DNA from 2 places in the Clostridium chromiireducens genome. Region 2 is predicted to be linked to the other one. Evidence: a T-box and tRNA genes for the amino acid it is inferred to sense, from the RefSeq annotation. Region 2 holds a T-box; the other holds one or more tRNA genes.

Region 1 (3,430 bases), on a different contig from region 2:
GAAGAATTGCAGTTAAGGAACTAGGCAAATTGACCCCGTAACTTCGGGAGAAGGGGTGCCTGAGAAATCAGGCCGCAGAGAATAGGCACAAGCAACTGTTTAACAAAAACACAGGTCTCTGCTAAAGCGAAAGCTGATGTATAGGGGCTGACGCCTGCCCGGTGCTGGAAGGTTAAGGGGAACACTTAGTGGTAACGCGAAGGTGTGAACTTAAGCCCCAGTAAACGGCGGCCGTAACTATAACGGTCCTAAGGTAGCGAAATTCCTTGTCAGGTAAGTTCTGACCCGCACGAATGGCGTAATGACTTGTGCACTGTCTCAACTGCAAATCCGGCGAAGTTGTAGTGCGAGTGAAGATGCTCGCTACCCGCGATTGGACGGAAAGACCCCGTAGAGCTTTACTGTAGCTTAGCATTGAATTTCGGTATTGTCTGTACAGGATAGGTGGGAGACTGGGAAACTAGGGCGTCAGCCTTAGTGGAGTCGTTGTTGGGATACCACCCTGATAGTATTGAAGTTCTAACTGGATGCCATGAAACTGGTGACAGGACATTGTTAGGTGGGCAGTTTGACTGGGGCGGTCGCCTCCTAAAATGTAACGGAGGCGCCCAAAGGTTCCCTCAGAACGGTCGGAAATCGTTCGAAGAGTGCAAAGGCAGAAGGGAGCCTGACTGCGACACCTACAAGTGGAGCAGGGACGAAAGTCGGGCTTAGTGATCCGGTGGTACCTCGTGGGAGGGCCATCGCTCAACGGATAAAAGCTACCTCGGGGATAACAGGCTGATCTCCCCCAAGAGTTCACATCGACGGGGAGGTTTGGCACCTCGATGTCGGCTCGTCGCATCCTGGGGCTGAAGTAGGTCCCAAGGGTTGGGCTGTTCGCCCATTAAAGCGGCACGCGAGCTGGGTTCAGAACGTCGTGAGACAGTTCGGTCCCTATCCGTCGCGGGCGTAGGAAATTTGAGAGGAGCTGTCCTTAGTACGAGAGGACCGGGATGGACTGACCTATGGTGTACCAGTTGTTTCGCCAGAAGCATAGCTGGGTAGCTAAGTCGGGAAGGGATAAACGCTGAAAGCATCTAAGTGTGAAGCCCACCTCAAGATTAGATTTCCCATAGCGTAAGCTAGTAAGACCCCTTGAAGACTACAAGGTTGATAGGTCAGAGGTGTAAGTATGGTAACATATTTAGCTGACTGATACTAATAGGTCGAGGGCTTGACCAATAAATAATCAAGTTGTAATACATTAAAGAAACTATGTGCAATTTTGAAAGAACAAGGAATACAAATCACTTTAGTGATTTGCATAAGTTCATTCAACCAAATCATAGATTTGGGAATTCACTTAATCTCGTGATGATGGCATAGAGGTAACACTCCTTCCCATTCCGAACAGGAAAGTTAAGGTCTATAGCGCCGATGGTACTGCACGGGCGACTGTGTGGCAGAGTAGGACGTTGCGAGGTATTCTTGTAGAATACAAGATTTAAGTTAATATTTTAACTTAACGGATCTTTAGCTCAGTTGGTTAGAGCAACCGGCTCATAACCGGTAGGTCTAGGGTTCGAGTCCCTGAAGGTCCACCATGGGGGTATAGCTCAGTTGGGAGAGCACCTGCCTTGCACGCAGGGGGTCAAGAGTTCGAATCTCTTTATCTCCACCAAAAAAAGTCATGAATTATATAATTCATGACTTTTTTGTTATGCAAACAAGTAAGAAGATAAATTCTATCGATATTTCGGATAATATAATTGATATTAATATTATAAAATTAAGCAAAAATAGTAGAACTATTAGGTAAAATGAATTAAAAATACTAATTATTAAAGTGTACAATTAAAAGAATATAATATATAATTTATATGTAAAATATATGCAAAAATGTATTTAGACATACAATGTATTAGATGGAGAAAAGATTATTAATGTGAGAGGGGAGAATTATGGTACGAACTATTGTCTGCAAAAAAGATGGATGTAGTGGTAATGAATTTAATATAGTAACAGAAGATGATAGATTAAAATTAACATGCAAAGATTGTGGAAGTACTTATTATTATGACGTGAGCTGTTATGAGTTTATGATGTTGTCGAATTGTGAGCAATGTAATAATGATACGTTCAAAGTATTTAATAACTTAGAAAAACAAGGTATATATGCGAAGTGTACTAAGTGTGGTTCTCCGCCAGAAAAAGTATTTGTTGATGATGAAGGTATACAAGTAACGTATGAGTCAAAGTTGTTGCAAGATATAAAACAGTTTATGTATCAGATTGATCAAAGGATATGCAATCTTGAGATGAAGATCGATGGATTGGAAAAAGGACAAGAATTATTAGAAGAATCTCTTGCATATATAAATAGGTACATGTCAGAATGAACTCATTATATAGAATTACTATTACTTATTTTTAAGGATTTTGCCTATGTTGATTTAACAGAAATAAAATGTAAGTTAGTATATAATGATGAGAAGAGATAATTATTATATATGCCATTATTATGATTTATTTAGAAGAGGATAGAAGATGAGAAACAAAAGAAAGATAGCAATTAACTGGATATTATTAATTATATGGATGGGCGTAATATTTATTATGTCGAATCAGCCCGCTCAAATATCGGATTCTCAGAGTATAGGAGTGATAAAATTACTTTCTAGTATAGGAATTGATATTAATGGAGTTTTTGGGCAGCTCGCTAATTTTGTTGTCAGAAAATGTGCACATTTTATTGAGTATATGATTCTATCGCTACTAACGTTTAATGTATTAAATTTATACGTTAATACTAAGAGGGTTGTTATTATAACAATAATAATAGTATTCATTTATGCTTGCACTGATGAAATACATCAGTTATTTATAGTAGGAAGAGAAGGAGCTATTAGAGACGTCATAATAGATACTTTAGGTGGGATTACTCTCATAATAATTAAATTATTAATAGATAGTTTAGCCAATATTAGACAAGTTAAAAAAGATAAGGTATAAAGTATATAATTTATTATTTAATTGAACTGCAAGATTATTAATAAATTATATTAAGCTTTATTACAATAGGAGTTTATAGTCGAAGCATATCATGAATCTTGAAACATGAATGATATGCTTCGACTATAACTCCTATTTTAAATTTATTGTGAAAGTAGCAACGGACTTATTGTTGTAGGTACATATATTAATTATTAGAGATTTTGAAATAAAGAGGCGCTGTTTATTCGTTGAGCAAAATTATTTTTGCAGTCTAAACTTGACTGTGTCTATTATTTTGAAGAAAATATATATACAAATGAGAAAAATCAGGCCGTCAAAAATTGAATTAAAAAGAAATAACTGTTTAGCGGTATCAGCTCTACCATTACCTATAAACGGCATAGGAAATTGAGCAATGCTAATTAGAATAATAGTCCAAAGTAGGAATATTTTA
Region 2 (3,430 bases):
ATTAGTGATTTTAATTATAATAGGAATAGTTGCAACCTGTGTTATAGTAATTGTACCAACATTATTTAATGAGATTGCTAACATAAGTAATGTTTTTGAGAATGTGAGCGATTTCTTGAAAGAAGCATTTGGGAAATTCAGCTTAAATAATAATATAACTACAAATGTGTTATACAACGAAGTATTAGAAGAAGCAAATTCTATTTGGATTAATTTTTCGGAAAATGCTGTAGATAGATTAATGAGCTTAGGTAATAATTTATTATCACTTTCAATAATACCCATTATGGTTTACTATTTTTTATGTGATGGAAATAAGATATACAACAAAATATTATTATTATTGCCAACTCAAAAACGAGGATTAACAAAAAAAATTTTAAGTGATATAGATAGAGTATTAACTAAATATATATCAAGTCAACTTTTGCTTTCAGGATTGATTGGAGCATTGACGTTTGTAATCTTACTAATGTTGAAGGTCAAGTTTCCGTTATGGATTTCAATTTTAAATGCAATATTAAATATTATCCCGTATTTTGGCCCAATATTCGGTGCAATACCAGCAATAATAGTTGCGCTTTTAGATTCACCTATAAAGGCCCTTTGGGTAACTCTTGGAATGTTCATAATTCAACAGCTGGAAGGGGATATACTATCTCCCAAGATGACTGGTGATAGTACTAATATGCATCCTTTTATGATAATAATATTGCTATTAATAGGTGATAAATTTGGCGGCTTCATAGGAATGGTTTTAGTAGTTCCTATAGCTGTTACAATAAAAGTTTTATATGACGATATTAATTACTACCTATTTTAATCGATAATATTGACAGAATTATCTATATGAAATATAATTTTGGTGAAATAATAAAATATTAAGCAATGAATAGGATGAGTAGATTTATTATAGCTATTTTAGAGAAAAAGTGGTTGGTGAAAACTTTATGGCTGTATATCTTGAAGCTGCCTAGGAGCTTATTGATTACTAAGTGGTGTATGAAATTCGTACGCAATTAGGGTGGTACCGCGGAATTTAAGCTTTCGTCCCTATTTCTAGGGGAGAGCTTTTTTGTGTTTGGTAAAAAATAGAATATAATTTAAAATACATAAATAATACGTGGAGGAATAAAAAATGAAGATAACGAAGACTAATGATTTAAGAGAAGCATATTTGAAATTTTTTGAAAGTAAAGACCATTTGAGATTAGATAGTTTTTCTTTGGTTCCAAAGAATGATAAGAGTTTATTATTAATAAACGCTGGAATGGCACCATTGAAGCCTTATTTTACAGGGTTACAAGAGCCGCCAAAAAAGAGAATCACAACTTGTCAAAAATGTATTAGAACAGGTGATATTGAAAATGTAGGTATTACAAGCAGACATGGTACGTTTTTCGAAATGCTAGGAAATTTCTCTTTTGCAGATTATTTTAAGAAAGAAATAATTCCATGGGCATGGGAATTCATCACAGAAGTTTTAGAGCTTCCAAAAGAAAAATTATATGTGACAATATACTTAGATGATGATGAAGCATATGAATATTGGACTACTTTAACAGATGTTGATAAAACACATATTTTTAGATTAGGTAAAGAAGATAATTTCTGGGAACATGGAGCTGGACCTTGCGGACCTTGTACAGAAATTCATTTTAATAGATCAAATGAAATTCCAACTAATTCAGATGAATTCGTTAAATTAGCTGATGAAGATAAGATTATAGAGTTTTGGAATCTTGTGTTCACTCAATTTGATGGAGATGGAAAAGGTAACTATGAGAAACTTGCAAATACTAATATAGATACAGGAATGGGACTTGAGAGACTTGCAGTAATAATGCAAGGGAAAAATAGTATATTTGAAATAGATACTTTAGAAAATATATTAAATGAAGTTGCAGGTTTAGCAAATGTTAAATATGGCGAAAATCAAAAGACAGATATTTCTTTAAGATTAATAACTGACCATATAAGATCTATAACTTTCATGATTTCAGATGATGTTATGCCATCTAATGAAGGAAGAGGATATGTATTAAGAAGACTTCTTAGAAGAGCAGCAAGACATGGAAAGACATTAGGGATTAAAGAAGCTTTCTTATGTAACCTATGTGAAACTGTTATAAGAGATTCAAGTGAAGCATATCCAGAATTAAGTGATAAAAAAGAATACATCAAGAAAGTAATCAAAATTGAAGAAGATAAATTTAGAGAAACTTTAGATTCAGGAACTGAAATATTAAATGGATTTATAAGCGAATTAAAAGAAAACAATGAAAAAGTACTTAGTGGTGCAGATGGATTTAAATTATATGATACTTTTGGATTCCCTATGGAATTAACAAAGGAAATTTTAGAAGATGAAGATTTATCTTTAGATGAAGATGCTTTTAATGAAGAAATGAAAATCCAAAGAGAAAGAGCTAGAAGTGCAAGAAAAACTTCTAATTATATGGGAGCTGATGTTGGAACTTTAGATAATATACCAGCAGATGTTGAAACTACATTCGATGGATATGATAATGATATATTAGATGCTGAAGTTAAAGTTTTAATTGAAGGTGAAGACTTTACTGATACAATAACTGAAGGAAATAGCGCTATAATTGTTACAGATGTTACTCCTCTATATGCTGAAATGGGTGGTCAAATAGGAGATAAAGGTACAATATACAATGACAGCTTTAAAGCTAATGTTCTTGATACAAAGAAGAATATTGGTGGTAAGATAGTTCATTTTGTTGAAGTTTTATCAGGGGAACTTAAAGTAGGAGATAAAGTAACTATAGAAGTAGATAAAGCTAGACGTGAAGATATTAAGAAAAATCATACTGCAACGCATCTATTAGATAGAGCACTAGTTAAAGTTCTTGGTTCTCATGTTCATCAAGCTGGATCACTTGTAACTAATGATAGACTTAGATTTGACTTCTCTCACTTTGAAGCAATGACAGAAGATGAAATTAGAAAAGTTGAAGAGTTAGTTAACGAAGCAATAACAAGTGTAACACCAGTTGTAACAGAAATTATGGATCTTCAAGAAGCAAAGAATAGTGGTGCAATAGGTATATTTGACGATAAATATGCTGATAAGGTTAGAGTTGTAGGTGCAGGAGAATATTCAAAAGAATTATGTGGTGGAACTCATATAGATAACACAGGAAAAATAGGGTTGTTTAAAATATTATCAGAAAGCGGTATTGCAGCAGGAACTAGAAGAATAGAAGCTGTAATAGGAAAAGAAGCATATAAGTTTGTAAATGAGAAAAAAGATTTATTAAAAGAAGTTTCAAGTAAACTAAAATGTTCAGAAAAAGAATTGTTAACAAAACTTGAACAACAAGTTAAGGAACTAAAGGAAAAAGAAAAAGAAATAACAGCATTAAAATCTAAATTTGCATCAATGGGTATAGATGACATAATA

What was found. A T-box is a leader RNA that pairs with one kind of tRNA and senses whether it is charged. The one in region 2 lies ahead of alaS (alanine--tRNA ligase), so its partner is inferred to be a tRNA-Ala.
Region 1: it encodes a tRNA-Ala, which carries the amino acid that the T-box ahead of alaS (alanine--tRNA ligase) is inferred to sense. The anticodon was not compared.

Annotation. Positions count from the first base shown of each region.
Region 1 covers NZ_QXDJ01000001.1:1,319,510-1,322,939, reverse strand. The annotation lists partial or broken rRNA gene D2A34_RS05300 (23S ribosomal RNA) at 1-1,224, shown strand, start outside; rRNA gene rrf (5S ribosomal RNA) at 1,350-1,466, shown strand; tRNA gene D2A34_RS05290 (tRNA-Ile) at 1,510-1,586, shown strand; tRNA gene D2A34_RS05285 (tRNA-Ala) at 1,588-1,663, shown strand; gene D2A34_RS05280 (hypothetical protein) at 1,944-2,381, shown strand; gene D2A34_RS05275 (VanZ family protein) at 2,530-2,994, shown strand; gene wsfD (glycan biosynthesis hexose transferase WsfD) at 3,235-3,430, opposite strand, start outside.
Region 2 covers NZ_QXDJ01000002.1:492,835-496,264, forward strand. The annotation lists gene D2A34_RS07545 (AI-2E family transporter) at 1-823, shown strand, start outside; T-box leader at 880-1,058, shown strand; gene alaS (alanine--tRNA ligase) at 1,139-3,430, shown strand, end outside.